Regions from separate parts of the Actinoallomurus oryzae genome, predicted to be linked through region 1. Evidence: riboswitches for the same ligand, from Rfam matches in the RefSeq annotation. Region 1 holds a riboswitch; each other region holds the start of a gene.
What was found. A riboswitch is a leader RNA that binds a small molecule or an ion and turns the genes downstream of it on or off. The one in region 1 is predicted to bind cobalamin.
Positions count from the first base shown of each region.

Region 1 (7,153 bases):
GGAGTTCTGGGAACGGCGGAGCTCACGGGCCGCGGTGGCCAGGTTCTCCAGGGACGCGCGTACTTCGGGCCACCCGCGGGTCTTCAGGCCGCAGTCGGGATTGATCCACAGCCGTTCGGCGGGAACGGCCCGTAGCGCGGCGCGGATCAGGGCCGTCATCTCCTCGACGTCCGGGACGCGGGGGGAGTGGATGTCGTACACGCCGGGGCCGACTTCGCGGGGGTAGCCGGCGGCGGCGAGTTCGGCGGCGATTCGCATGTGGGAGCGGGCGGCCTCCAGGCTGATGACGTCGGCGTCGAGGGCGTCGATGGCGGGCAGGATGTCGCCGAACTCGGCGTAGCACATGTGCGTGTGGATCTGGGTGTCGGTGCGGACACCGCCGGTGGTGAGGCGGAAGGCCTCGGTGGCCCAGGAGAGGTAGGCGGCGTGGTCGGCGGTGCGCAGCGGGAGGGTCTCGCGCAGCGCGGGTTCGTCGACCTGGATGATCGCGCTGCCCGCGGCCTCCAGGTCGGCGACCTCGTCGCGGAGGGCGAGCGCGACCTGGCGGGCGGTGTCGGCGAGCGGCTGGTCGTCGCGTACGAACGACCAGGCGAGCATGGTGACGGGGCCGGTGAGCATGCCCTTGACCGGGCGTTCGGTGAGCGACTGGGCGTACCGGGTCCAGCGGACGGTCATCGGGGCGGGGCGTGCGATGTCCCCCGCGAGGATCGGCGGGCGTACGTAGCGGGTGCCGTAGGACTGGACCCACCCGTGCTGGGTGGCGACGTAGCCGGTGAGCCGTTCGGCGAAGTACTGGACCATGTCGCTCCGTTCGGGCTCGCCGTGGACCAGCACGTCGAGGCCCGCCTTCTCCTGGAAGGAGATGACCTCGACGATCTCGGCCTCGATGCGCTCCTCGTACGTGGCGGTGTCGATGCGGCCGGCGCGCAGGTCGGCGCGGGCGCGGCGCAGCTCGTCGGTCTGGGGGAAGGACCCGATGGTGGTCGTGGGCAGTGGTGGCAGGCCGAGCCGGGCGCGCTGGGCGGCACCGCGTTCGCCGTACGGCCGGGCGCGGCGCGTGTCGTCGCCGGTGACGGCGGCGGCTCGGGCGCGTACGGCCGGGTCGCGGGTGAGCGGTGAGGAGGCACGGGCGGCCAGGCGGGTGCGGTTGGCGGCGAGTTCGCCGGCGATGGCCTCCGTGCCATGCGACAGCCCGCGGGCGAGTGTGGCGATCTCGGCGGTCTTCTGACGGGCGAAGGCGAGCCAGTCGCGGATCCGTGGGTCGATGCCGTGCTCCAGGCTCACGTCGAGCGGAACGTGCAGCAGCGAGCAGGACGCCGCGACGTCGACCCGGTCGGCCAGGCCGAGGAGCGTACCGAGGACGGACAGGGACTTGGCCAGGTCGTTGATCCAGATATTGCGGCCGTCGACGACGCCGGCGACGAGGCGCTTGCCGAGCAGGCCGCCCGCGGCGGCGATTCCGTCGAGGTTGGCGGCGGCGGGCCCGGTGAGGTCGAGCGCGAGCCCCTCGACCGGTGCCTCGGCCAGGACGGGCAGCGCTTCGCCGAGCCGGCCGAAGTAGGAGGCGACCAGCAGTTCGGGCCGGTCGGACCGCTCGCCCAGCTCGCGGTACGCGCGCGCGACGGCCTCCAGCTCCGCGGGCGTACGGTCCTGCACGAGCGCGGGTTCGTCGAGCTGCACCCACGTGGCGCCGGCGGCGCGCAGGTCGGCCAGCACCTCGGCGTAGACGGGCAGCAGCCGGTCCAGCAGCGTCAGCGGCTCGAAGTCGGCGGCGACCCCGGGGGCGGGCTTGGCCAGCAGCAGGTACGTGACCGGTCCGACCAGCACCGGCCGTACGGCGAGGCCGAGCGCGCGGGCCTCGGTCAGCTCGGCGACCTGCTTGGCCGAGTTCGCGCGGAAGACCGTTTCGGGGCCGAGCTCGGGGACGAGGTAGTGGTAGTTGGTGTCGAACCACTTGGTCATCTCCAGCGGCGCCGCCTCCTGGGTGCCGCGGGCCATCGCGAAGTAGCCGTCCAGGGCGTCGGCCCCGACCGCGGCGCGGTGGCGTTCGGGGATGGCGCCGACCATGACGCTGGTGTCGAGCATGTGGTCGTAGTAGGAGAAGTCGCCGGTGGGGACCTCGTCGATGCCGGCGGCGGCGAGCCGCTGCCACGTGGCGCGGCGCAGGTCGGCCGCGGTGGTGTGGAGGGCCTCGGCGCCGAGGCGGCCCTTCCAGTAGCCCTCGATGGCGCGCTTCAGCTCCCGGTCAGGACCTTGCCGGGGGTAGCCGTACACGGTGGCGGACGTTGTCGTCACAGCACTCTCCTTCGCGAGCACCTCTGCGGATGAGTCCGGGGCCGAGGACGCGAAGGAGCACACCAGGAGCTACCTGGAATGTCCGCCGACCCGCCCTCGAGGTCACCGAGCTCTCCGTACGCGCGGGTCGCGCGTACGGGCAGTGGCAGGTCTTCGGACTCGCGGACACGCCTGCCGGGGCAGGCACCTACTGGCCGTCGCTTCCCGGACCCGTACGTCGGGCCCAGTGCGTGGTGACGGCGGTCGTTTCCGCTCACCGCTGCGGGGCAGTCCCGGACTCACACCGGGTTCCCTCTTACGACGCGTCTGCCTGGCGGGCAGGGCGAACCAGCTGCGCGACACAGCCTACGGGATGGGACCCGGACGCGACCGGCACGGGGGATGCCCCACTCTTACCGGCGCGACCGGCGACCGCCGGGTCGGTGCCGCGCTCACAGACAGTTCGTGCAGGCCGGAGCGGCCGTTCTGCTGAGCTCGTGCTCGGCCGGGGGGACGGATTCGGGCACGCCGCGCAGGGGCGGCATGGCGCGGGCCTGGCTGTCGGGCATCGGCCTGAGGCGTTCCAGAGCCGTCGGCGGGCAGGTCGTGCGCCGGTTCGATGACCGCTGGGACGGTGGATCGTCCGGCAGCGGCGAGTGGCACCTCGACACTCTGCGCGAACAACGATTCACCGAGACCCGCGAGATCTGGTGCTCACCGAGCGACGTCCTCATCGCGGCCCTCCGCTAGAAGCGCCGAGCGCCGTGAGGCGGAGAGACCCTCGTCGCCTCTCAGCCCGGCTCCACAGTGGGGCTGCGACGTTCGATGAGGACTACGTCGCGCCATCGTCCGTGGTGGCGGCCGATGCGTCGGCGGGTTCCGACGGTGCGGAATCCGGCGCCGGCGTGGAGGCGGAGGCTGGCGGTGTTGTCGGGGAAGATGCCCGATTGGATGGTCCAGATCCCGGCGGTCTGGGTGGAGTCGATCAGAGCTCGGAGAAGGGCGGCGGCGATGCCGCGGCGGTGGTGCCCGGGGTGGACGTACACGGAGTGTTCGACGACGCCGGCGTAGACACAGCGGTCGGAGACCGCCGTGGCGGCGATCCAGCCGAGGACCTGGCCGGTGCCGGTGTCGGTGGCCACGTGGCGGTGCAGCGGCAGCTTGGCGGCGTCGAATGCTTCCCAGGTGGGGGTCGTGGTCTCGAAGCTGGCGTTGCCGCCGTCGAGCCCGGCCTGGTAGATCGCCAGGACGTCTTCGGCGTCGCCGGGCCGCATGGGCCGGATCACGATGCCGTCCGGGGCCGCGGGCTTACCCGCTTGAACGATCGCTGAGTGCAGACCAGGGGCGACCTGGTGGGTGGGCGTAATGGTCGCGGTGGTGAACCCGGCGGCGAGCAGCCGGTGGCGGTACTCGCTGAGGGTGAGGGTTCCGGCGGCGCAGCCGACGGCCTGTTCGGCCGTGGTGCGTTCGGCCGGGTCGAGGTCGTGGGCGGCGATGACGTCGGTGACGCCGAGGCGGCCGCCGGGGCGCAGGACGCGGAAGGCCTCGGCGAGCACGCGGGGTTTGTCGGTGGACAGGTTGATGACACAGTTGGAGATGACCACGTCGACGTGCGCGTCCGGCAGGGGGATGTCCTCGATGTGGCCACGGAGGAACTCGACGTTGCCGATCCCGGCCTCGGCCGCGTTGGCGGCCGCGAGTGTGAGCATGTCGGGGCTGGCGTCCAGGCCGTAAGCCTTGCCCGCCGTGCCGGTGCGCCGGGCCGACAGGATGACGTCGAGCCCGCCGCCCGAGCCGAGGTCGAGGATGGTCTCGCCGGAGGCGATGCCGGCGACGGCGGTGGGGTCGCCGCAGCCCAGACTGGCCCGCAGCGCCGCCTCCGGAACCGCCTCATCGGCGCCATAGCGGGCAGCGCCGAAACAGCCTTCCTCTTCGCGCTCGCTCGTCGTGCACGAGTCGGCGGGGGCCTGCCCGGCCAGGGCCTGGCGGGCCAGCCCGGAGTAGCGATCCACGATCGCCTCACGTGCATCCTCGAGGCTGCGGCCGGAGAGGTGCTCGGTCATCGGGTTCCCCCTGTCTCACAAGCGGCGGCGTCGGGCTGGGTGGGGACGGGGCGGCCCATGACCACGTCGGCGGCGGTCGGGAAGCAGCGCACGCAGGTCTCGTTGATCCGGTAGTACCGGGCGGTCCCTCGTTGCTCGACCAGCACGAACCGCACGTCGGCCAGTACCTTCAAGTGCGCCGAGACGGTCGATTGGCCGACGTCGACGGCCTGGACGATCTGCCCGACCGCCATCGGCTCACCGCGGCGGGCCAGCAAGGAGACGATCTGGATCCGGGTGGCATCGGCCAGGGCCTTGAACCAGGACGCGTACTCGACCGCCGTCGACCGGTCGAGAGGTCCGCTCTCGTCATTCATCGTTAATCGACGATAGGCGATGAAGTTTGGAGAGGGAAGAGGTCACACCGCCACGATTCGCGAGCGAGCCCGGTCGCGGGTGGCGCTGCGGGGCGGCGTCGCGGCCGACGCCGCACAGGCCTCGCCGAGGACGGGCTGCGTTGCGATGCCAGCCCACACGTATCCTGCGCGTGGCCGGCCTGGAAGGCTCCATCACCCCCTCGGCATCGGCCGGGTCAGTGTTGGCGGCGGTAGTGACGGCTGCGGGCACCCAGGAGCAGCGCGGCCAGCAGGGAGGCGATGGCCGAGGCCAGCAGGACGGCGCCTTTGGCGATGGTCTGGTGGGCGGGCGTGGTGTAGGACAGCTCGGTGATCAGCAGGGAGACGGTGAAACCGATCCCGCCCAGCAGGCCGATGCCGACGATGTCGATCCAGCCGATCCCGGGGTTGAGATGGGCGCTGGTGAGGCGGGCGGTCAGCCAGGAGGCCCCGAAGATCCCCACTACCTTGCCGCACACCAGCCCGGCCAGCACGCCCCAGGCGATGGTGCTGCCCCAGAAGCCGCCGGCCCCTGACAACGCCACTCCGGCCGACAGCAACGCGAAGGCCGGCAGAGCGAGGGCGGAGGAGATCGGCCGGAGCAGGTGTTCGGCGTGCTCGGACGGGCTGATGGTCTCACCGGCGCGAGTACGGGTGCGCATCAGCAGGCCCATCGCCACCCCGGCGATCGTGGGATGCACGCCGCTGGCGTGCGTCGCACCCCAGATCACCAGTGCCAACGGGGTGAACAACGCCCAGCCCGGAACCGCGGCCCGCACCCGTGTGAGCAGGCGGCCGCGGCCGTGCTGCAGGTAGGCGAACAGCGCCGAACCGGCCACGGCGCCGGTCAGGGCGGGCAGCGACAGGCCGCTGGTGTAGACGACGGCAATGATGATCACCGCGCACATGTCGTCGACGGTGGCCAGCGTCAGCAGGAAGGTCCGCAGAGCGGCGGGCAGATGCCGGCCGATCACCGCCAGCACCGCGACCGCGAAAGCGATGTCGGTGGCTATCGGGATCCCCCACCCGCCACCCGCCTCCCCACCGGTACGGGCGTTGAGGGCCGCGAACACCCCGGCCGGGACCGCGACCCCGCCCAGTGCCGCCACGATCGGCAACACCGCACGGCGCGGGTCGCGCAGCTCACCGTGCACCAGTTCCTGCTTGAGCTCGTTGCCGACGATGAAGAAGAACACCGCCAGCAGCCCATCGGCCGCCCACGTTTGGACCGGCAGATGCAGATGCAGCGCGTACGGACCGATGGTGTAGGACCGCATCCGCTCATAGACGGGTGCCAACGGCGAGTTCGCCCACACCAACGCCACCACCGCGGCGGCGATCAGCAACGACCCGCTGACCACTTCCGACCGCACCACCGCGCCGATCCGCACAGCGGTGGCTCGGGCAGACGACCAGGCCAGCGCGGTCAACCGCGCCAAGGCAGACATCAGCGGCACTCCAAGCGAGGGCGTGGAAGATCAACGACACCGAGACGAAGGCCCCGCCGGCCGCCGTGACCGATCGCCGTAAGCCAGATACCTGGAACCGGCTGTCTTGGCGGGGCGGGTCACACCTGGTCAGGTGGACAGGTGCTGGTGATCGCGCCCCAGGTGCTCACATAGCCGTTCGTACCGATCGGACGATGCTCCAGCGCCCGCAGCACCACCGGTGAGGCGAACCGGTCCCGCCGAACCCGGCGAGCCGAACCCCGCTGGTGCATCGGCGCTCCCTCTTCCCACGGCCCGCTTACCCAGGGCCTTCGTGCGATCTTGACGAAACTCTATCAACCGGCCCGGCCGGTCTCCGTCTCCTCGCAGCGCCGGTCACTTCGGTGAACGTGGCGCCTTGCCCTACGTGGCGAGCGGTCGTCGGCCCGGGCCGTGAGCCCCCGCCCGCGAGACGGGTCACGGCGTCAGTCCGAAGGGCAGCCTCGGACGGTGAGCGGCGATCTCGAGCAGCCGGTTGTACTTGGCGACGCGCTCGCCGCGGGCCGGTGCGCCGGACTTGAGCTGGCCGCAGCCAGAGCCGACGGCCAGGTCGGCGATGAAGGAGTCCTCGGTCTCCCCGGAGCGGTGGGAGACCATCGCGCCGTATCCGGCCTGGCGGCAGACCGCCATGGCCTGCAGTGTCTCGGTGACGGTGCCGATCTGGTTCAGCTTGATCAGGGACGCGTTGGCGATGCCGTCCTCGATCGCCTGGGCGATGACCGCGGGGTTGGTGACGAAGTTGTCATCGCCGACCAGTTGCACCCCCTCACCGAGCTCTTCGGTGAGCCGGATCCAGCCGTCGCGATCGTCCTCGCCGAGACCGTCCTCGATGCTCCAGACGGGGAAGTCCTCGGTGATCTGCCGGTACCGAGCGATCATGTCCGTGCTCGTCAGCTTCTCCCCGGCCACCAGGTAGGTGCCGTCCGGCTGCCGGAATTCACTCGCCGCCGGGTCC
Region 1 covers NZ_BAABHF010000016.1:288,168-295,320, reverse strand. The annotation lists gene metE (5-methyltetrahydropteroyltriglutamate--homocysteine S-methyltransferase) at 1-2,295, opposite strand, end outside; cobalamin riboswitch at 2,423-2,643, opposite strand; gene ABEA10_RS12020 (hypothetical protein) at 2,740-3,024, shown strand; gene ABEA10_RS12015 (GNAT family N-acetyltransferase) at 3,066-4,337, opposite strand; gene ABEA10_RS12010 (ArsR/SmtB family transcription factor) at 4,334-4,693, opposite strand; gene nhaA (Na+/H+ antiporter NhaA) at 4,909-6,159, opposite strand; gene ABEA10_RS12000 (hypothetical protein) at 6,279-6,431, opposite strand; gene eno (phosphopyruvate hydratase) at 6,616-7,153, opposite strand, start outside.

Region 2 (7,153 bases), 110 kb from region 1:
CCCGGCCCCACCCGTTCCACCGCCTCTTCCAACTCGCCACCGAGGTCCCCGCCGCCATCCTCGCCCGCATGCTCGGCATCCACATCAAATTCGCAGTCCAACGGCAACGCGCATCCTCCGGCGACTGGATGACCTACGCCGCCGATGTCAGCCGCCGTATCCCGGAAAACCGATGAACGACGCGTCAGCCCTCGTCGGGTCGTGAGGTCCACCGGTTCTCGACCTTGGCCAGCCGCCAGTAGGCGATCGCGGCGGCCCAGACGGCGACGAACAGGCCGACGATGATGAAGCCGACGTTGTCCAGGTTCAGCCCGGCGACCCAGTTGGTCACCGGGCTGTCCAGGCCTGCGTCGTCGTGGAGCAGGCCGACGATTTCGATGGTGCCGATGACGAACGCGACGGCGACCGACAGGCCGGTGATGGTGAGGTTGTAGTAGACCTTGCGGACCGGGTTGGCGAAGGCCCAGTGGTAGGCGAAGTTCATGAAGGTGCCGTCGAGAGTGTCGAACAGGCTCATTCCGGCGGCGAAGAGCACGGGCAGGATGAGGATGGCGTACCAGGGCAGGCCGCCGGCGGCGCCGCTGCCGGCCAGGACGAGCACGGTGATCTCGGTGGCGGTGTCGAAGCCGAGGCCGAACAGCAGGCCGATCGGATACATCTGGGCGGGGTGGCCGATGGCGCGCAGGAGGCGGCCGAGGAAGCGGTTGAACAAACCGCGCTGGTCCAGCCGTGCCTCCAGCGCCTGCTCGTCGAACTCGCCACGGCGCATCGTGCGCCAGACCGCCAGGATGCCGATCAGGGCGAGCAGGTTGAGGAAGGCGATCAGATAGAGGAAGCCGCCGGAGATGCTCGTACCGATCAGCCCGAGTGTCTGATGGGTCTCAGAGTCCTGGTTCATGAGAGTGCCGGCGATGTGCGTGCCCAGGGTGATGAGCGCGGCCATCGCGATGACGATGCTCGAGTGTCCGAGCGCGAACCAGAACCCGACCGACACAGGGCGCTTGCCGTCGGCCATCAGTTTGCGGGTGGTGTTGTCGATCGCGGCGATGTGATCCGCGTCGAAGGCATGGCGCATGCCCAGGGTGTATGCGGTGACGCCCAGACCGACGCCGAAGACCTTGGTGCCGATCGTGTAATGCTGGGGCGCGACCAGCAGAATCAGCACGCCCCAGGCGACGACGTGCAGCGCGGCGATGACGCCGAGCAGCCCGGCGAGACGGAGCCAGTCCCGTCTGCTCAACGCGGAAAGGACCGTGGACAGACGGGAGGTCATGGTTCGCCTTCCAGCACCTCGTGGACGACTGCGTCGGTGCCGTGGCCGGTCTCCTGGCTGACGGGTCTCGCACCGCCCGCCTTCCCAGGCCCAACGGGCCCAGTGGCATGCGTGGACAGTGCACCCGATCACAGTGGCGAGGGCCGCGCCGGTCCTTCACCGGCTTCCCGAACACCACGGCGCTCACAACGTACGACGGAAGCACGAAGCCTGCAAGGCTGGTTGATCATGCACCCGCCGCGCAGAGTCGTCAGGGCGTGTCGGTCACTGGTGCCTCAGTCCCAGGTCATGGAGAGCGTCGAGGAGCGACTTTCGTGAGGTGCCGTGCCAGGCCACGAAGCCGTCGGGCCTGACGAGGGCGGTGTCGTCCATCGTGGGAAGCACGTGGACGGGCAGGTCGACGCCGGCTGAACCGGTCACCGTTCGCCATCGCCGGCGATCGGCTGGGGTGAAGAGGGTCCAGTGCGAGCCGATCAGGTCGAGCGTGGAGACCTGGCCGGCGGGGCTTGTCCAGCGGTGCGGGAAGCGGTGGCCGGGCCGGACGATGTCGTCCAGGACATTGATGGTGCCGTCGTGTGGGGGATAGCCGTAGAACATCATGCCTCGCAGGTAGTCGACGGCGGCTTTGTCGTACAGAGTGTCCGGGTCGCCTTCCAGCGACTGGTAGCCCTGATGCATTCGGCGGGAGAGAGACAGGGAGGCCCGGGCGGCGGCCTGGCGTTCGGGTTCGTAGGTGCGCAGGAGCGCCGGGGTGAACGGCCCGTGCAGGACCGCGGCGAGCTTCCAGGCGAGGTTGTGCCCGTCCTGGATTCCGGTGTTCATGCCGAGTCCGCCTGCCGAGCTTTGTACATGGGCGGCGTCACCGGCCAGGAAGACGCGGTCTTGCCGGAAGGAGGAGGCCATGCCGATGGCGGCCTCCCACGCGTTGACGGTGTGCAGTTCGATGGGGATCGTTCCGTCCCCGATCGCGGCTGACAGCAGTTCAAGCGTCTTTGCCTCGGTCAGGTCGGCGAGACCGTCCGGCTTGCCCGGATAGTCCATGATGTGCGAGGACCACTGGTCCAGGCCGTTCTTCGACATCAACGTGGCGTAGACCGCGTCGTTGCGCACGAAGCACATGTGCGTCCCCCAATCCCGCAGGACGGGCCCGAGATCGGCGCGGAAGAACGCGGTGTTCAGATGGGAGATGACGCTGCGGTCGGGCATGGTGATCCCCAGCCTGGCGCGCACGTCGCTGCCGGCCCCGTCGGCGCCGATGAGGTAAGCGGCCCTGACCTGTCGTTCCTGGCCCGTGGCGACATCGACGACCCGTGCACGTACGTGATCGGTATGGGCGGCGAGGTCGACCAGCCGTACGCCGAACCGGACCTCGCCGCCGTGGCGCCGGAGTTCCGCCAGCGCCAGGCGCTGAACCTGGTCGTGGGTCAGGACGAGGCGTGGGTTCACCGGGCTGCAGGTCTTGAGCCGCTCGGCGTACGGCGCAGGCAGCCGTCCTTCGTGGAGGGTGACGCCGAGCCCACGGTCCTTGAACACCGTCCGCAGGGGAGGGCCGCCCTCCCAGCCGACCTGCTCCAGCACCGGTCCCAGGCCGACGGAGCGGAAGACCTCCAGGGTGCGAAGGCTCGTGCTCGCACGCGGCACCGTGGATATCGCGTCTCGCTTCTCGATGACCAGTGGCCGGACGCCCCAGTGGGCGAGGAACATCCCCGTCGTCAGGCCGACCGGCCCGCCGCCCACCACCAGCACCGGCACTTCCTCGATATTCATCGCCTACCTCCATCACGTCTCTCGGGGCGATGGGCGACAACGCTGCACGCTCAAGTCGGCTTGAGTGCAAGATGACGGGGGTGGAAGACGAGCGCTACTCGATCAGCCAGGTCGCCCGATGCTTCGATGTGCCGGTATCGACGCTGCGGTACTACGACGACCTCGGCCTACTCCCCGCGGCCGAGCGCCGGGGGAACGTGCGCCACTACGGTCAGGCGGAGTTGCGCCGCCTCGCGCTCATCCAGCGACTGCACCACCGCGGTCTGGTCAGCCTGACCGGCACCGCCGCGCTGATCGCCGAGACCCCGGACTCGGGCGAGCCCTCGGGGCGAGAGGTATTGATCGCCTCAATCGAGACGATCACGAAGCGGATCCACGACCTGCAGGCCGCCCAGCAACTCCTGGAACACCTGCTCACCTGCCCGAAAGCGGATCCGGTACGCGAATGCACCCACCTGCGCGCCGAACTCGGCCAGGCCGTCAACGCCGCACTCGGCACCCGCGGAGCGGCTGGCTTAAACCTGGCGGGACGGTCACCACCGGTGCCGTCCACGGGCCGCGTGACATGGGGGCTCGCACACGCGTGCAGTGGCGAGTAATTGCAAGCTTGATGTAGCTGCAACCTATTTGCAATAGTGCTCCCATGGCTACCTACTCACTGCCGGATCTGCCCTACGACTACGCGGCGCTGGAGCCCGCGATCACCGGGGAGATCCTGGAGCTGCACCACTCCAAGCACCACGCCGCGTACGTCAAGGGCGCCAACGACACCTTGGAGCGGCTGGAGGAGGCCCGGGAGTCCGAGCGGTTCGGGGGTCTGGTCGGGCTGGAGAAGACGTTCGCGTTCAACCTGTCCGGGCACGTGCTGCACACGATCTTCTGGGACAACCTGTCCCCGGACGGCGGGGACCGGCCCGACGGTGAGCTGGCCGCGGCGATCGATGAGCACTTCGGATCCTTCGACGCGTTCGCCAAGCAGCTGTCGACCGCGACCTCCGGCGTTCAAGGGTCGGGCTGGGGGGTGCTGGCCTGGGAGCCGCTGGGCCGGCGGCTGGTGGTCGAGCAGGTCTATGACCACCACGGCAACGTCGGGATGAACACCACGCCGCTGCTGGTCTTCGACGCCTGGGAACACGCCTACTACCTGCAGTACCGCAACGTACGCCCCGACTACGTCCAGAAGCTGTGGTCGCTGGTCGACTGGAGCGACGTCACGGCGCGCTTCGAGGCGGCCCGCGCCAAATGAGACCGCGGCGCCCGCCGAACCGGTGATCGTGCTGCGAACATGTCTCTGCCGGTCCGGCGGGCGCCGCCCACATCGCGGGAGCCGCGATGGTTGATCGAGATCGATCTGCATCAGGATGCAACCGCGTTGAGCGCGGTGCATTCCCTCACCGACCCGTACCGGGTCGCATTTCTCGCCCCTCGTCGTGATATTCGTCCGGACGGTGCGGTTCGGCCGTCAGATCGGCCCGGCCGCCTGTCTACGGGTGAACACGGCCATCAGGTGGCCGAGGCGGACGGCGGCGAGAGTGAGCAGGAAAAGCGCTCCGCACAGGATGGCGCTGGCCGCGGAGGCCGCGAGGCGGTAGTGCAGCGAGAGTACGAGCCCGGCCGCGGCTGATCCGGCCGCGAGCAGGCCGCCGAGTACCGTGGCGGGCACGACCCGGCGGGTCCACAGCAGGGCGGTGGCGGACGGGCCGACGAGCAGCGCCAGTGGCAGGGTGGCGCCGATCGCCGGGGCGGCGGTCACCACGGTGACCGCGAGCAAGCTCAGCAGTCCCGTGTCGATCAGACGGGCAGGGTAGCCGAAAGCCTGTGTCACGTGCGGATCGAAGGCGGCCAGCAGCAGTTCCTTGTGCACGGCCGCGAGCACCGCTACGACGCATGCTGCCACGATGCCTGCCACCACGATGTCGCCGGTCGTGACGGTCAAAGGTGATCCGACGAGCGCTGCGGTCAGGTCTTTGCTGAAGCCTTGCCGGCTGGAGATCAGCACGACGCCGAGCGCCAGCGCGCCACTGACCAGGATCCCGGACTGCCGGCCGGGCTGACCGGAGGCGATACGGCCTCGGCCGGACAGCGCCACCGCGCCCGCCGCGGCGACCGCGGCTCCCAGCTTGATATCCGAGCCCACGATCGTGGCGGCGACGATGCCGAGGAACGCGACATGGCCGAGTGTCTCGGTGAAGAACGCCAGGCGCCGCAGGACGACCTGGACACCGAGGCTTCCGCAGGTCGCTCCCGTGAAGATCAACTCGGCTGCCGCCCGGACGCCGAACCCGGTCATCGGTCTCTCCTGATTGACAACAATTTTCGTTTTTCACTCATGTGGCCGATGCAAGGGAGGGCCGGCGGAACATCGCGCCGCGTTCCTCGGTGGCGATCCGGCAGAGGCGGCACGCTGCCGCGTGATCCGCTTCGGCGTCGCGAGACCCGGGCGCGCCGTGCCGTCGTGACGGCGAGGGAGAGCGTGAACAGTGCGCCCGTCACCACCGTGATCGCGCCACCGGCGGCGACGTCGTAGCTGTTGGAGACGAGTACGCCGATGAGGCCGCCGGTCGATCCGGTGAGGACCGCGACAGCGGTTATGGCGGGTATGCGATGAGTCCACAGGCGGGCGGTGGCGGCGGGGGCGACGAGGATGGTGACGGCGAGGATGGCACCGACGGCGGGTACGGCGACCACGATGACCGCCTCCACCGTCAGGAGCAGCGCGATGTCGATCACGGTGGGCCGGTATCCCGCGGCCGCGTAGCCGCCGGGGTCGAAGGCGCGGAAGGTGAGCTGCCGGCCCGCGACCCCGAGCAGGGCCACGACGAGCACGCCGACCACGGCGACGGCGACCAGGTCGCTGTCACCGACGGTGAAGATCTGACCGACGGTGTAGGCGCTGAGGTCCTTGGAGAAGCCGGACTGAGCGGACAGCAGGACGACGCCGAGTGCGAACCCGGCCGACAGCATGACGCCGATCGCCGTGGTGGTGTCCTGTTCGCGGCGGCGGGACAGGGCCAGGATGCCCAGCACGATGAGTACGCCGAACAGGCCGCCGCCGGCGTACAGGTTGATTCCGGCGATGGCGGCCAGGACGACGCCGGGGAAGGTGGCGTGGGTCATGGCGAGGGTGAAGAACGGCAGCCGGCGGAGCACGATCTGGACGCTGATGAGCCCGCCGACCGTGCCGAGCACGACGGCCTCGATGATGGCGCGGTCGACGGCGGTCACGAGGCCTCCCCTGTCGTACGGAGCCGTGCGGTATGGATCCGGCGGCCGACTGCCGCGGCGGCGAGCGCGACCAGGTAGAAGGCGATGAGGACGAGCACGACCGTGCCGCCGGAGGCGAGCCGCAGTCCGTGGTGGATGGAGGCGTCGTAGCTGATGGCCAGGCCGCTCCAGCCCGCGAGTGCGCCGAGGACGGCGGCGAGGGGAATGATGACGGCGAGCCGGTCCCAGACCGCTCGCGCGGCTGCGGCGGGCACGATGAGCAGCGCGATGACCAGGACGGTGCCGACGGCCCGTACGGAGGCGACCACGACGAGCGCGACGATCGCGTTGGTGGCCAGGTCCAGCGCGCCGATCCGGTAGCCGGCCGCCTGGGCACCCTCCGGGTCGAAAGCACGCGCGATCAGCGGCCGCCGAAGGACTACCAACGCGGCGATGACCAGCACGGTCACCACGAGGGTCTCGGTGAGCTGCTGCTCGGTGACGGTGAGGATCCGGCCGAACAGGAAGGCGGTCAGATCCGCGGTGTAGCCGGACTCCCGCGAGACGAGTACGACACCGATCGCGAAGAACGTGGTGAGGAGTACGGCCAGGGCCGTGTCTTCGGTGACGGCGCGGTGGCGGGTCAACAGGGTGAGGAGTACGGCGGTGAGGCCGCCGGCGATCAGCGCGCCCCAGAAGATGCCGCCCTCACCGGTGAGCAGGTAGCCGATGACCACGCCGGGGAAGACGGTGTGGGTGAGGGCGTCGGTCATGAACGCCAGCCGGCGCAGCAGGATGACCACCCCGACCGTGCCGGCCAGCGCGCCGAGGATGAGCAGTTCGACCAGCGCGCGGGCCATGAACGGGTAGGTGAACGGTTCGATGAAGATCTGATTCATGGGCTTAGGA
Region 2 covers NZ_BAABHF010000016.1:181,622-188,774, reverse strand. The annotation lists gene nicT (Nickel transporter NicT) at 185-1,273, opposite strand; cobalamin riboswitch at 1,300-1,467, opposite strand; gene ABEA10_RS11545 (FAD-dependent monooxygenase) at 1,538-3,040, opposite strand; gene ABEA10_RS11540 (MerR family transcriptional regulator) at 3,112-3,639, shown strand; gene ABEA10_RS11535 (superoxide dismutase) at 3,684-4,286, shown strand; gene ABEA10_RS11530 (metal ABC transporter permease) at 4,503-5,330, opposite strand; gene ABEA10_RS11525 (metal ABC transporter permease) at 5,327-6,265, opposite strand; gene ABEA10_RS11520 (metal ABC transporter permease) at 6,262-7,143, opposite strand; gene ABEA10_RS11515 (metal ABC transporter ATP-binding protein) at 7,148-7,153, opposite strand, start outside.
Region 2: it holds a riboswitch for cobalamin, as region 1 does, so the genes downstream of both, nicT (Nickel transporter NicT) here and metE (5-methyltetrahydropteroyltriglutamate--homocysteine S-methyltransferase) in region 1, are expected to answer to the same signal.

Region 3 (7,153 bases), on a different contig from region 1:
TCGGGGTGCTGACAAGCCGGGAGAACGGCCCGCTCGTTCTGGATAGGGCGCCGGCGCTTACGCGGGTACCATGGCGCGGATCGCCTTGAGGGTCGGTTCGTCCTTCACGCCGGCGATCAGCAGGGTGGTCACGGGGGAGTCCAGCCACAGCTCCAGCCGTTCGCGGATGCGGCCCAGGGGGCCGAGCAGGGAGATGGCGTCGGCCAGGGCGTCCGGGACGGCCTTGACCGCCTCGTCCCGGCGGCCCGCGAGGAACAGGTCCTGCACCCGCGCGGCCTCCTCGGCGTACCCCAGCCGGCCGATCAGGTCCAGGTGGAAGTTGCGGTCGCGGGCGCCCATGCCGCCGATGTAGAACGCCAGCGGGATCTTGGCCACCTCCAGCGCGGCCGTCAGGTCGTCGGTGACGATCGTGGTGACGGTCGCGGCGATCTCGAAGCCGTCCGGGCGGTCGCGCAGTGACGCGCCGAAGACCGGTTCGATGCGCTCCGGGTCGACGAACAGCGGCAGCCAGCCCTGGGCGATCTCGGTCGATAGCGCGACGTTCTTCGGGCCCTCCGCGCCGAGGTAGACCGGGATGTCCGGGCGGACCGGGTGCGCGATCGACTTCAGCGGTTTGCCCAGGCCCGTCACCCCGTCGCCCACCCCGTACGACCGCAGCGGCAGCGGGTAGTGCGGGCCGGGACTGGTCACCGGGTCGGCGCGTCGCCACACGTCGCGCAGGATCTGGACGTACTCGCGGGTGCGAGCGAGCGGACGGGCGAACGGCACGCCGTACCAGCCCTCCACCACCTGCGGCCCGGACGCGCCGAGCCCGAGCGTGAGCCGTCCGCCGGACAGCGCGTCGAGGGTCAGCGCGTGCATGGCGGTGGCGGCCGGGGTGCGTGCCGACATCTGCGTCACCGCCGTGCCCAGGCCGATCCGCGAGGTGCGCGCGCCGTACCAGGTCAGCGTGGTGAAGGCGTCCGATCCGTACGCCTCCGCGGTGAAGACCTGGTCATAGCCCAGGCGCTCGGCGGCGAGCACGGTTTCGGTGTCGTCCACGGGGTCCCGCTGCCAGTAGCCGAGGTTGATGCCGAGCCTCATGCGCACCTCCGGAAGAAGTAGAACGTGTTCCATTCAAACAGGAACAGACCGGCACACACCTGTCGAGGACGGATCGGCTGTGTGCGATGCTGTGCGTCGGCGGTACGCGGAGGAACCCGGTGAGACTCCGGGGCTGTCGCGCAACTGTGACCGGGGAGTTCGCCCTCACCGACGGCCACGGCGTAAGCCGGAAGGCCGAGGGCGGGTGACGATCCGGGAGCCAGGAGACTCCGGCCGCCACCTGCAGGCCACCTACGGGCGCGCAACCCGAGGAAGGACGAACACCGGGTGAACACCTACCCGTTCTCCGCCGTGGCGGGGCTCGAGGACCTCAAGCTCGCCCTGCTGATCAACGCGGTGTCGCCGTCGGTCGGCGGCGTCCTCGTACGCGGCGAGAAGGGCACCGCGAAGTCGACCATCGTCCGTGCGCTCGCCGGGCTGCTGCCGGCCATCTCCGCCGTGGCGGGCTGCCGGTTCTCCTGCGACCCGGACGCGCCCGACCCCGAGTGCCCCGACGGCCCGCACGACGACGCGGAACGGCAGGAGCGCCCCGCCCGGCTCGTCGAGCTCCCGGTCGGCGCGTCGGAGGACCGCCTCGTCGGCTCGCTGGACATCGAGCGGGCGCTCACCGAGGGGGTGCGCGCCTACCAGCCCGGCCTGCTCGCCGCCGCGCACCGGGGCGTGCTCTACGTCGACGAGGTGAACCTCCTCCACGACCACCTGGTGGACCTGCTGCTGGACGCCGCGGCGATGGGGCAGTCCTACGTCGAGCGCGAGGGCGTCTCGGTGCGGCACGCCTCCCGGTTCCTGCTCGTCGGCACCATGAACCCCGAGGAGGGCGAGCTGCGCCCGCAGCTGCTCGACCGGTTCGGGCTGACCGCCGAGGTCGCCGCCACGCGTGACCCCGACGAGCGCGCCGAGGTCGTACGCCGGCGCCTCGCCTACGAGGCCGACCCGGCCGGGTTCACGGCCGACTGGGCGCGCGCCGACGCCGAGCTGGCCTGGCACATCCGGGCCGCCCGCGACCGTCTCCCCGAGGTCGTGCTGTCCGACGGCGCGCTGCGGCAGATCACCGCGGTCTGCGCGGAGTTCGAGGTCGACGGGCTCCGGGCCGACCTGGTGATGGCCCGCGCCGCGATCGCGCTGGCCGCCTGGCACGACCGCGGCGCCGTCACGCCCGCCGACGTACGCCTCGCCGCGCGCCTCGCGCTGCCGCACCGGCGGCGCCGTGACCCCTTCGACGCGCCCGGCCTGGACGAGGACCGGCTCGACGACGTGCTGGACCGCACCGGCGACTACGACACCGAGGAGGACCCACGGCCCGGCTCCAGCCGGCCGAAGCCTCCCTCGCCGCCGGTCCCCGAGCCTCGGCCGCCGGCCGAGGAGGACGGCTCGGAGATCACCACCGAGGACCCCGAGCCCGAGCCCGAACCCGACCCGGACACCGATCCCGACGGCCCGGGTTCCGGCACGCCCCTGCCCGACGCGGTGGACCTGCCGGCCGAGGGGGCCCTGGTCGACATCGGCCAGGCGCTGTCGGGCAACGCGGCGTCCGGCGCCGACCGGCTGAAGACCTCCCCGGCCGACGCCGCCTACCGGCCGCGGCTGTTCGTCGTGCCGGGCATCGGCGAGGGCGCGCCCGGCCGCCGCTCCCGCTCGCGCACCCCGTACGGCCGTACGACCGGCGCCCGGCCGGGCTTTCGCACCGTGCACCTCGCCGGCACCCTCTTCGCCGCCGCGCCCCATCAGCGGTCGCGCGGACGCAGCGGACCGGGCCTGGTGATTCGCGCCGACGACATCCGCGAACCGGTCCGCGAGGGCCGTGAGGGCAACCTCGTGCTGTTCGTCGTCGACGCCAGCGGCTCGATGGCGGCCCGGCGGCGCATGCGCGCGGTCAAGGGCGCCGTGCTCAGCCTGCTCCTCGATGCCTACCAGCGGCGCGACAAGGTCGGCCTGGTCACCTTCCGGGGTCGCGACGCCGAGACGGCGCTGCCGCCGACCTCCTCGGTCGAGGCCGGCGCGCGCCGCTTGGAGGACCTGCCGACGGGAGGCCGTACGCCGCTCGCCGCCGGGCTGCTGCGGGCCGCCGGCGTGCTGCGCGCCGAGCACCTGCGCGACCCGGCACGGCGCCCGCTCGTCGTCATCGTCACCGACGGCCGCGCGACGCACGGCTCGGTCGACGACGCGCTGCGCGCCGCCGCCCTGCTGCGGGATGCCGCCTCGGTGGTGGTCGACTGCGAGAGCGGCCCGGTGCGCCTCGGCCTCGCGGCCCGCCTCGCCGAACGCCTCGGCGCCGAACTCGTCCGCCTGGAGGACCTGCCCGCCGACGGCCTGGCCGGCGTCGTACGCGATCGGAGGGTCGCCTGATGCCACAAGGCAAGCCGGAGAGCGTGCCGGACGACGGGCTGACCACGCGGCAGCGGCGCAACCGCCCGCTCGTGATCGTCCATACCGGCCAGGGCAAGGGCAAGTCGACCGCCGCCTTCGGGCTGGCGCTGCGCGGCTGGAACCAGGGCTGGCCGATCGGGGTGTTCCAGTTCGTCAAGTCCGCCAAGTGGCGCATCGGCGAGGAGCGCGCGCTGCGCGTGCTCGGCGCGTCCGGCGAGGGCGGGACGGTCGCCTGGCACAAGATGGGCGAGGGCTGGTCGTGGATCCAGCGGCCCGGCACGGAGGACGACCACGCCGCGGACGCCCGCGAGGGCTGGGAGCAGATCAAGCGCGACCTCGCCGCCGAGACCTACAAGCTCTACGTCCTGGACGAGTTCACCTACCCGATGAAGTGGGGCTGGGTGGACGTGGACGACGTGGTCGCCACGCTGGCGGCGCGCCCCGGCCACCAGCACGTCATCGTCACCGGCCGCGACGCCGACCCCCGGCTCCTGGAGATCGCCGACCTGGTCACCGAGATGGGCAAGGTCAAGCACCCCATGGACGCCGGGCAGAAGGGCCAGAAGGGCATCGAGTGGTGATCCCGCGGCTCGTGGTCGCCGCCCCCACGTCCGGGAGCGGCAAGACGACCGTCGCCACCGGGCTGATCGCCGCGCTGGCCGCGCAGGGCCTCGACGTCTCGCCGCACAAGGTGGGGCCGGACTACATCGATCCGGGGTACCACGCGCTCGCCGCCGGGCGGCCGGGCCGCAACCTCGACCCGTGGCTGACCGCCGAGGACCTCGTCGAGCCGCTGTTCCTGCACGGCGCGCGCGACGCGGACATCGCCGTCGTCGAGGGCGTGATGGGCCTGTACGACGGCGCGGCAGGTGCGGGGGAGTTCGCCTCGACCGCCCACGTCGCCAAGCTGCTCGGCGCCCCGGTGGTGCTGGTCGTGGACGCCGCCTCCGCCGGCCGGTCGGTCGCGGCCCTCGTGCACGGCTTCGTGACCTACGACCCCGGCGTGCGGATCGGCGGCGTGATCCTCAACCGGGTCGGCTCGGACCGGCACGAGGAGATCTGCCGCGCGGCGGTGGAGGAGACCGGCCTGCCCGTCCTGGGCGTGCTGCGCCGCCGCGACGACGCGGCCACGCCGTCACGTCATCTCGGCCTGATCCCGGCCGCCGAACGCCGTCCCGAGGCCCTCGCCACCGTCGAGCGCCTGGGTGCGCTCGTCGCCGAGGGCTGCGACCTGCGCGCCCTGGTCGCGCTCGCGAACACCGCCGGGCCGTCGGCCGCCGAGCCCTGGAACCCGGCCGTCGCCGCGCCGGCCGGGCGGGCGCGGATCGCGGTCGCGGGTGGCCCGGCGTTCACGTTCGGCTACGCCGAGAACGAGGAGCTGCTCGCCGCCGCGGGCGCCGAGGTCGTGCGGTTCGACCCCCTGCGCGACACCGCCCTGCCGCCGGAGACCGGCGGAGTGGTGATCGGCGGCGGATTTCCCGAGACGTACGCCGCGGAGCTGTCGGCCAACGAGCCGTTGCGCCGCGCGGTCGCGGCGTTCCGCGGCCCGATCTACGCCGAGTGCGCCGGCCTGCTGTACCTCGCCCGCCGGCTCGACGACCTGCCGATGTGCGGTGTGCTCGACGCGGAGGCGCGGATGACCGGGCGGCTCACGCTCGGCTACCGGGAGGCGGTCGCGGTGCGCGACTCGCCGGTGGCGCGGGCCGGTGAGCGGGTGCGCGGGCACGAGTTCCACCGCACCGTCTGCTCGCGGGGACCGGACACATCGCCCGCCTGGCAGTGGTCCGCCGAGGGGCCGGATGGCTTCACCTCGGCAAATTGCCTTGCCTCATACCTTCATCTCCACTGGGCTGGGATGCCACAGATGGCAATGCGTTTTGTGGGGGCCGCCGCATGACTTTCGACGAGGGTGTTCTGCTGGAGACCGAACGACTGCTGCTGCGGCCGTTCGAAGAAGACGACGCGAAGGACGTCCTCGCCGCCAGCGAGGACGCGGAGATCCGGCGCTGGATGCCATGGGCGGCGACGCAGACGATGCAGACCGCCGTCGACTGGTGCACGACGCACGCCCACACCGACCCGGCGCGGGCGATGAACTTCGCCATCGTCGCCGACGAGCGGTTCGCCGGCTCGATCGGCCTCGGCCGTACCGACTGGGCCGACGGCCGCGCCGAGGTCGGCTACTGGATGGCGCCCTGGGCGCGCCGCAGGGGGTACGCGGTCGAGGCGACGTGCGGCGTGGCCGCGTACGCCTTCGAGAAGGGCATGCACCGCATGGAGCTGCTCGCCGCGGTCGGCAACGTCGCCTCCCAGGGCGTCGCGGAGAAGGCCGGCTTCACCCGCGAGGCCGTCCTGCGCGAGGCGATGCTCATCGGATCCGGGCAGCGCTCCGACGCCGTGCTGTTCAGCCTGCTCGCGAGCGATATCTCATGACCGAGCGAAGCGAGGGAATCAAGGACGCGCCCCTGTGGTCACGCTCCCCGACGAAGGAGGGCTCATGACGTCTTTCGGACCTGTCAGGTTGCGTACCGAGCGCCTGGTCCTCCGGCCGCCCGAGGAAAACGACGCGCCCGACTGCTTCGCCGCCGTCGACCAGGTCGTGCGGCGGTGGATGCCGTGGGCGCAGGGGTACACGCTCGAGAGCGCGCGCCAGTGGTGCACCAAGGACGCGTTCCTCGACCCGCAGCGGCAGACCTCCTTCGCGATCGTGCCGGACCGCACCGGCCGGTTCGGCGGCGTGATCGGGATCAGCCGCGCCGACTGGGACACGGGCGTGGCCGAGACCGGCTACTGGATCGGGCCCGCCGACCGGCGGCACGGCTACGTCACCGAGGCGGTGCGCGAGGTGGCCCGCTACGCCTTCGACCTCGGCCTGCACCGGCTGGAGCTGCTCGCCGCCACCGGCAACCTCGCGTCGCAGCGCGTCGCCGAGCGGGCCGGCTTCACCCGGGAGGGCGTGCTCCGAAAGGCGCGTCCCACACCGGCCGGGCGGGCCGACATGGTGCTGTTCAGCCTGCTGAAGGGGGAGCTTTGACGACCGCCTTCGCGCCCGTGACGCTCCGCGCCGGCCGCCTCACCCTGCGGCCGATCGACGCGGGAGACGTCGACGCCTACCTGACCGCCGTGGACGACGAAGTCCGCCGCTGGATGCCCTGGTCGGAGGACTTCACCAGAGAGAAGGCCGTGCGCTGGTGCACCGAGGAGGCCTCCGGCGACCTGTCGCGGGCGCTCAACCTCGCGATCGTCCCGCCGGAGACCGGCCGGCTGGAGGGCGCGGTCGGCATCGGGCGCGCCGACTGGGACACGGGTGCGGCCGAGACCGGCTACTGGCTGGGCCCGGCCGCGCGCGGGCGGGGTCACGCCACCGAGGCCGTGCGCGCGGTGGCACGTCACGCCTTCGGGCTGGGGCTGACACGCATCGAGCTGCTCGCCGCGGTCGGCAACGTCGCGTCGCAGCGCGTCGCCGAGCGGGCCGGCTTCACGCGGGAGGGCGTGCTCCCCGAGGCCCGCCCCCTGCCCGGCGGAAAGATGGCCGACATGGTGCGGTTCCGGCTGCTGAAGGGGGAGCTGTGAGGCTCGTCGGCGTCGGGGTCGGGCCCGGCGACCCCGAGCTCGTCACGGTCCGCGGCGTGCGCGTGCTGCGCGAGGCGGACCTCGTACTCGTCCCGGTGATGGCGCCCGA
Region 3 covers NZ_BAABHF010000045.1:70,294-77,446, reverse strand. The annotation lists gene ABEA10_RS35495 (GNAT family N-acetyltransferase) at 1-46, shown strand, start outside; gene ABEA10_RS35490 (LLM class F420-dependent oxidoreductase) at 58-1,083, opposite strand; cobalamin riboswitch at 1,193-1,314, shown strand; gene ABEA10_RS35485 (magnesium chelatase subunit D family protein) at 1,372-3,450, shown strand; gene cobO (cob(I)yrinic acid a,c-diamide adenosyltransferase) at 3,450-4,052, shown strand; gene ABEA10_RS35475 (cobyrinic acid a,c-diamide synthase CobB) at 4,049-5,368, shown strand; gene ABEA10_RS35470 (GNAT family N-acetyltransferase) at 5,365-5,904, shown strand; gene ABEA10_RS35465 (GNAT family N-acetyltransferase) at 5,969-6,505, shown strand; gene ABEA10_RS35460 (GNAT family N-acetyltransferase) at 6,502-7,044, shown strand; gene cobI (precorrin-2 C(20)-methyltransferase) at 7,041-7,153, shown strand, end outside.
Region 3: it holds a riboswitch for cobalamin, as region 1 does, so the genes downstream of both, ABEA10_RS35485 (magnesium chelatase subunit D family protein) here and metE (5-methyltetrahydropteroyltriglutamate--homocysteine S-methyltransferase) in region 1, are expected to answer to the same signal.

Region 4 (7,153 bases), on a different contig from region 1:
CAGGCCCTCGATGCACGCGGCGAAGCAGATCAGGTTGAGCAGGAACGCCCGACGGTCCGCCTTGGTGCGCAGCTCCCGCAGCTCGCCGATCGAGTCGATCCAGCGGAAGCAGAACTCCGCCTTGTCGCGGATCGAGGGGATGTTCTCCACGGCGGCGAACGCCCTGGCCCGCTCGTCGTGGTCGGGCAGGTAGGTGTCGAGCAGGGTCAGGTAGAACTGGACGTGCACGGCCTCCTCGAACAGCTGCCGCGACAGGTACAGGCGTGCCTCGGGCGCGTTGAGGTGGGCGTACAGGTTCAGCACCAGGTTGTTCGCCACGATGGTGTCACCGGTGGCGAAGAACGCGACCAGCCGGTTCACCAGGTGCAGTTCCTCGGGCGTCAGCCGGGCCAGGTCGGCGAGGTCGGAGTGCAGGTCCACCTCCTCCACCGTCCAGGTGTTGCGGATCGCCGCGCGGAACCGGTCGTAGAAGTCCGGATAGCGCATCGGCCGCAGCGTCAGATCCATCCCCGGGTCCAGCAAGCTCGTGCGGCCTCCTTCGTCGGAGGAGTGATCCAGAGACACTGTGCTTTCGATTCGCTCGCTGCGCTCGCTCATTGGCACGCCTCGCAGGTCTCGGGGTTCTCCAGGGAGCAGGCGACCGCTTCGGCCACCGGGGTCACGGTCGTCTGGGCGATACGCGTCGCCGGGCGTGACCGCAGGTAGTAGGTGGTCTTCAGGCCCGAGCGCCACGCGTAGGCGTACATCGAGGACAGCTTGCCGATGGTCGGGCTCGCCATGAACAGGTTCAGCGACTGGGCCTGGTCCACGTACGGCGTCCGGGCGGCGGCCAGGTCGATCAGCGCCTTCTGCGGGAGTTCCCACGCGGTCCGGTACAGGGCGCGCAGGTCGCCGGGGAGCTCCTCGATCCCCTGCACCGAGCCGTCGGCGCGCTTGATCGCGTCGCGGACCCGCGGCGTCCACAGTCCCCGCTTCTTCAGGTCCGCCACCAGGTAGGTGTTGATCTGCAGGAACTCCCCCGACAGCGTCTCGCGTTTGAAGACGTTGGACACCTGCGGCTCGATGCACTCGAAGCAGCCCGCGATGGAGGCGATGGTCGCGGTCGGCGCGATCGCCACCAGCAGCGAGTTGCGCAGCCCGACCTGCCCGATCCGGGCGCGCAGCGCGTCCCACTCGGCGGCGTGCACCGGCGCGGCGTCCGGCCAGTGGTCCGGGTGCAGGACGCCGCGAGCGGCGCGGGTCCGGCCGTACTCGGGATGTGGGCCGTACGTGGCCGCCAGCGCCGCCGACTCCCCGTACGCCGCGAGCGCGATCTCCTCGGCGATGCGGGTGGACAGGGCCAGCGCCTCGGCCGAGTCGAAGGGCAGCCGGAGCCGGAAGAACACGTCCGCCAGACCCATCACGCCGAGCCCGACCGGCCGCCACCGCCGGTTCGCGTTCGCGGCCTCCGGCGTCGGGTAGAGGCCGCGGTCGATCGTACGGTCCAGGAACCGCACCGCCGTACGGGCCGTCGCCTGCAGACCCGCCCAGTCGACCCCGTCGTCGGTCAGGTGCGCGGCGAGGTTGATCGAGCCGAGGTTGCACACCGCGGTCTGGGAGTCGTCGGTGACCTCCAGGATCTCGGTGCACAGGTTCGACAGGTGCACCACGTTGCCGGGCTCGGCGGTCTGGTTGCAGGCGCGGTTGGCCGCGTCCTTGAACGTCATCCAGCCGTTGCCGGTCTGCGCGAGGGTGCGCATCATCGCGCCGTACAGCCGCCGCGCCGGGATTTGGCGCACGGACCGGCCGTCGGCCTCGGCCGCCCGGTACGCCCGGTCGAACTCCTCGCCCCACAGGTCGACCAGCTCCGGCACCTCCTTCGGGTCGAACAGCGACCACACCTCATCGGCCTCGACCCGGCGCATGAACTCATCCGGCACCCAGTTGGCCAGGTTGAGGTTGTGCGTACGCCGCGCGTCCTCGCCGGTGTTGTCGCGCAGTTCGAGGAACTCCTCGACGTCGGCGTGCCAGGGTTCGAGGTAGACGCACGCGGCGCCCTTGCGCCGCCCGCCCTGGTTGACGGCGGCGACCGACGCGTCCAGGGTCCGCAGCCACGGCACGATCCCGTTCGAGTGCCCGTTCGTGCCCCGGATCAGCGATCCCCGGCTGCGGACCCGGCTCCAGGAGATCCCGATCCCGCCCGCGTACTTGCTGAGCCGCGCGACCTGCCCGTACCGCTCGTAGATCGCCTCCAGCTCGTCGCGCGGTGAGTCGAGCAGGAAGCAGGAGGACAGCTGCGGGCGGGCGGCGCCGGAGTTGAACAGCGTCGGCGAGCTCGGCAGGTACGCCAGCCGCGACATCAGCCCGTACAGCTCGGCGGCCTCCCCCACGTTCTCGGCCAGTCCGCACGCCACGCGCAGGAAGAAGTGCTGGGGCCGCTCCAGCACCCGCCGCGTCGTCGGATGCCGCAGCAGGTACCGGTCATAGACCGTACGCAGCCCGAAGTAGGTGAACCGGTCGTCCGCGCCGTGGTCCACCAGGGCGTCCAGCGCCGCCGCCTCGCGCGCGACGAACCCGGCGGTCTCCTCGTTCAGCAGCCCCTGCTCATAGGCCGCCGCGATGGACTCGGTGAACGTCACCGGCCCGGTCTCCTCGGCGATCGACCGGGCCAGCAGGCGCGCCGCCACCGTCGAGTAGGCAGGGTCGGTGATCACCAGCGCGGCGGCCCGTCGTACGGCCTCGGCCAGGTCGCCGGCGTCGCCGACGCGGAGCGGGTCGGCGTCCGGCAGACCGGCGCAGGCACGCTCGATCTCCACGGCGAGCGTGCGCTCCGGATCGCCGTCCGACGCGGGCGGCGCGATGAGCTGTTGTGTCACGTGCTCTCTTCCTCGCGAGCTTCTTTCACTGGGTTCCCTCTGGCACCGATTGCCGCAGAGGCAACAGGCACACAAGGAACACGAGAACCATACATGTAGTGGCATCCACACCACAGCACCCCTAGATGTTGGGTGCGTCATCGCTGTGCCCCTGTACGCGGGCATGCCGAAGACTCCCGGCGGCCGACCTGCCGGGAGTCTTCTCGCTCGGGCCTTATGCCGTGGCCGGTGCCTCCACGGACCGGGGTTCACCGGCCGCACGGGCGAGCAGGCGTTCGGCCATCGGCGCGAAGCACAGGCCGATCGCGGCCCACATGATCGCCTGGGCGGCCACCGAGTACAGGCGGAAGGAGAACAGCAAGACCGCCAGGACCAGGAACGCGATGGAGAACCCGACCATCAGCAGGTACAGGCCGCCCCGCGCGCGGATCGTCTCCTCGTGGCCGATCGCGGGCGGGTTGGCCGGGTACTTGACGAAGGGGATCAGGTAGAAGCCCAGGAAGCCGCCGAGGGCGACCAGCAGCGCCAGCGTCCGTGGCCGCAGGTTCCCGGTGCGGCCGCAGGCCAGCAGGTAGGCCACCACGTACAGGCCGCCCATCGCGGCACCGAACACGATGACGCCGGCGCCGATCCCCACGTTGGCCTGGACCGTACGGCTGAAGAGGTCCGACCCCGCGGCCTCGGGGGTGATGCCCGCCGCCCTGTCGAGCAGGGCCTGGGCGGCGTCGCGCCCGCTCTCGTAGTCGATGGCCGCCTGGATCTGCGGCTCGGCGAAGATCCGGGCGAAGACGAACGCCAGGATCCCTCCGATCGCGCCAACGAGCAGCCCACGCACGATGAATCGCCGTTCCACGGCGTACTCCTTCGGGTGCGGTGTCGCGGGATCAGTGGCAGGGGAACCCGAGGAAGTGACGCGCGTCGTGCACGAACTCGTGGATGTACATGTTGTCGCCGAACACCGAGGTGGCGCCCTGGTCGACGCCGATGAAGTAGTACGCGGCCAGGCAGAGCAGCACGGTGCCGAACAGCCACAGAGCGGCCCGGGCGCCCGGCACGACGAGGGGTGTCGTACGGGTGGTGGGCAGCGTCGAGGTGGTCATCGCAAGAGCCTCCTAAAGGGATCCGGCGTCCCTGTCACGGGTGGAGCGCTTCTGACGGCGGAGGGTCTGACTTCCCGGCCCGTGGGCCGGATCACAGTGGCGCGACCGCGCCGGATTTGCACCGGCTTCCTCTTACCATCACGTTCGTCCGGAGCGTACGACCGGCGTTCCGGACCGTCAACATCGCGGGAGGTCGCACCCCATGGCCGTTCGTCTCTGCTGGTCACCCACGCGGCCACCGCCGCGACCCGGCAGGCCCGCTTTCCCGGTGACGACGAACCGCTCGACCCGCGCGGGGCCGAGACGGCGACCGCCGGTCAGGGAGTGCTGCGCCGCCTGGCCGTGCCTCCTAGGGCGTGTCTCAGCCCGCGGTGGCGTCGTCGCCCCAGACGCCGGTGACCAGGCGGATGTAGTGGCCGGCGGGCGGCAGGCCGGGGTCCGGTGCGGCGCCGAGCATGGCCAGGGACAGGTGGGCGTGCGTCTCGGCGACTTCGGCGAGGGCGTGCCGGCCGCCCGAGGTGTACCAGTTGGCGACGCCGCTGCACATCTGCAGCAGGGCGAGCCGTGCCACCGAGGGGTCCGGGACCTGGAACGTGCCGGCCGCCTGGCCCTTCTCGATGACCGATTCCCACAGGTCCTCGTACTCGTCGCGGAGCGCGACGATCGGACGGCGGCGCTCCGGCGAGAGCGCGCGCAGCTCGGTGTCGACCACGAGCGTTTCGGACCGCCGCAGAGCGTGAGCCACGACGTGGGTCTGCACCAGGCCGTTCATCGCGGCCACCGGTGAGGGTGACTCCGTCAGGACCTGGCCCGCCGCGGTGAGCAGCCGGTCCAGGCTCGTCTGCATGATGTCGACGAGCAGGTCTTCCTTGGTCCCCATGTAGTGGTAGAGCGTCGCCGAGGACAGGCCGGCCGCGTCGGCCAGCTCACGGATGCCCGTCCCGTGGAAGCCCTTGGCGGCGAACAGCGCCACCGCGGCGGCGCGGACCCGGCCGTCGGGCTGGGGCGGCCGGCTCACCGGACGTTCCACCGGTAGCGGGTCCAGCCGCCGACGGGCTCGGCGCCGATGCTCCGGTAGAAGCTCTCCGCCGCGTCGTTGCCGTGCGCGACGTCCCATTCGAGGCGGCCGCGGGTCAGCGACCGCAGGGCGGACAGCAGCTCGCGGCCGAGGCCGTACCGCCGGTACTCGGGTTTGATGTACAGGTCGTCCAGCCAGATGCCGGGCCGGGTGTCCCAGGAGGAGAACGTCGGGTACCACAGCGCGAACCCGGCGACGGCGTCCGGTTCGTCCGGCGGCGAGGCGATGTGGGCCCAGGCGACCGGATGCTCCCCGAACAGCGCCTCGTAGGTCTCCTGCCGGTCCAGCCGCACCCGGTCGGCGACGCCTTCGTGCGCGGCGTGGGCCAGCAGCAGGGCGCAGATCTCCTCGAAGTCGGCGGGTTCCGCGGGTCGTACGGGCATCAGACCTCCTCGAGCCGTCCGCCGACGAGGGTGGCCAGCACGCGGATGCCGGCGATGTCCTCGGTGGCGGTGGACGTGGGATCCGCGGACAGTACGGCGAGGTCCGCGAGCTTGCCGGGGGTGATGCTGCCCTTGCGGCGCTCCTCGAACGCGGCGCGGGCCGAACCGAGTGTGTAGGCGTGCAGCGCCTCCAGGGGGGTGACTCCCTCCTCGGGAACGAACGGCCGGCCGCTCTCGGTCCGGCGGCCGACCATGGCGCGCATGCCGAGGAGCGGAGCCCCGCGTACGACGGGCCGGTCGGAGCTGCCGGGGACGACGAGCCCGGCGTCCAGGAGGGAACGGTGTCGGTAACACCAGCGCACGCGCTCCTCTCCGAGCGCCGCGCGCATGCCGTCGCCGATCTGGCCCACGAAGGTGTGCTGGGGCACCGGGATGACGCCCAGCTCGGCGAGGCGGGCGACCTGACCGGGGCCGGCCACCCCGCAGTGTTCGATGCGATGCCGGGGATCGGGGCGCGGGAACCGGGTCTGCGCCTCCTCGAAGGCGTCCAGGACCAGGTCGATGGCGCGGTCGCCGATGGCGTGCGCGGCCACCTGCCAGCCCGCCGCGTGCGCGCCGACGATGCGTTCCCGCAGCTCTTCGGCGGGGAGCTGGAAGTAGCCGCGGTTGCCGGGCTGGTCGGCGTAGTCGTCGTGCATCGCCGCGGTCCGTCCGATGAGCGAGCCGTCGGCGAACACCTTCACCGCCCCGAGCCGCAGCCGGTCGTCGCCGAACCCGGTACGCAACCCCAGGTCGAGCCCGAGCGCGCCCGGGGCTCCCTCGATCGGGTGGGTGGAGTCGCCGGTGACCATCAGGCGTACCCGGACGCCGAGTGCGCCGCCGTCGAGGGCGTCCTGATAGGCGGCGGCCTCGGTCGGTGAATGGCCGATCCAGCCCAGCCCGATACCGGCCTCGGTGCAGGACGTGATGCCCTCGGCGCGGTAGCGCTCGCTCGCGGCGGCGATGGCCTGAACGAGCTGCTCGCGCGGCAGCGGGTACCGCAGGTCGCGGACGAGCTGCTGGGCCGCCTCCTCCAGGAGCCCGGTGTCGGGGTGGACGACGCCGCCGTCCGGCGGCCGGTCGCCGATCTCACGCAGCAGCCGGCCGCCCACCACCGACATGTGCGCGGAGGTGTGCCGCAGCCAGACCAGGTGGTCGGGTGCCACGGCGTCCAGGCGGTCGCGGTGCGGGTGGCCGCCGAGCTTGTTCTGGTCGTAGCCGGAGCCGATGATCCAGGTGCCCGGCGGCTGGCTGCGAGCGCGCTCGGCGACCGCGTCGTACACCTGCTCCAGGGTGTGCATCGGCGGGGTGGACAGGTCGAGCTCGGTCAGTGAGAGACCGAACAGGATCATGTGGTTGTGCGCGTCGTCGAAGCCGGGCACGACCGTCGCTCCGGCCAGGTCGACGACGTCGGCGGCGGTGACGCCGTCCAGCTCGTCGTCGAGGGCCACGATCCGGCCGTGGTGGATGCCGATACGCCGGGCCGAGGGACGGGCCGGGTCGACCGTGACGGCCGACAGGTTCGTCAGGATGGTGTCGATGCGCATCAGGTCACGTACCTCTCGGCGAGCGCACGGAACCACGGGCCCCACGGCTCGGCGCCCGAAGAGCCGATCTTGACGATGGTGCGCCGGCCGGTCGCGAACTCCGGCGCCCCGGCGGGGCTCGCGCAGCGGAAGCGGTGGACCGCGCTGGTGG
Region 4 covers NZ_BAABHF010000029.1:3,599-10,751, forward strand. The annotation lists gene ABEA10_RS27380 (ribonucleotide-diphosphate reductase subunit beta) at 1-522, opposite strand, end outside; gene ABEA10_RS27385 (ribonucleoside-diphosphate reductase subunit alpha) at 594-2,855, opposite strand; gene ABEA10_RS27390 (CbtA family protein) at 3,070-3,708, opposite strand; gene ABEA10_RS27395 (CbtB domain-containing protein) at 3,740-3,955, opposite strand; cobalamin riboswitch at 3,995-4,149, opposite strand; gene ABEA10_RS27400 (TetR/AcrR family transcriptional regulator) at 4,317-4,973, opposite strand; gene ABEA10_RS27405 (GNAT family N-acetyltransferase) at 4,970-5,416, opposite strand; gene ABEA10_RS27410 (amidohydrolase) at 5,416-7,002, opposite strand; gene ABEA10_RS27415 (acyl-CoA thioesterase) at 7,002-7,153, opposite strand, start outside.
Region 4: it holds a riboswitch for cobalamin, as region 1 does, so the genes downstream of both, ABEA10_RS27395 (CbtB domain-containing protein) here and metE (5-methyltetrahydropteroyltriglutamate--homocysteine S-methyltransferase) in region 1, are expected to answer to the same signal.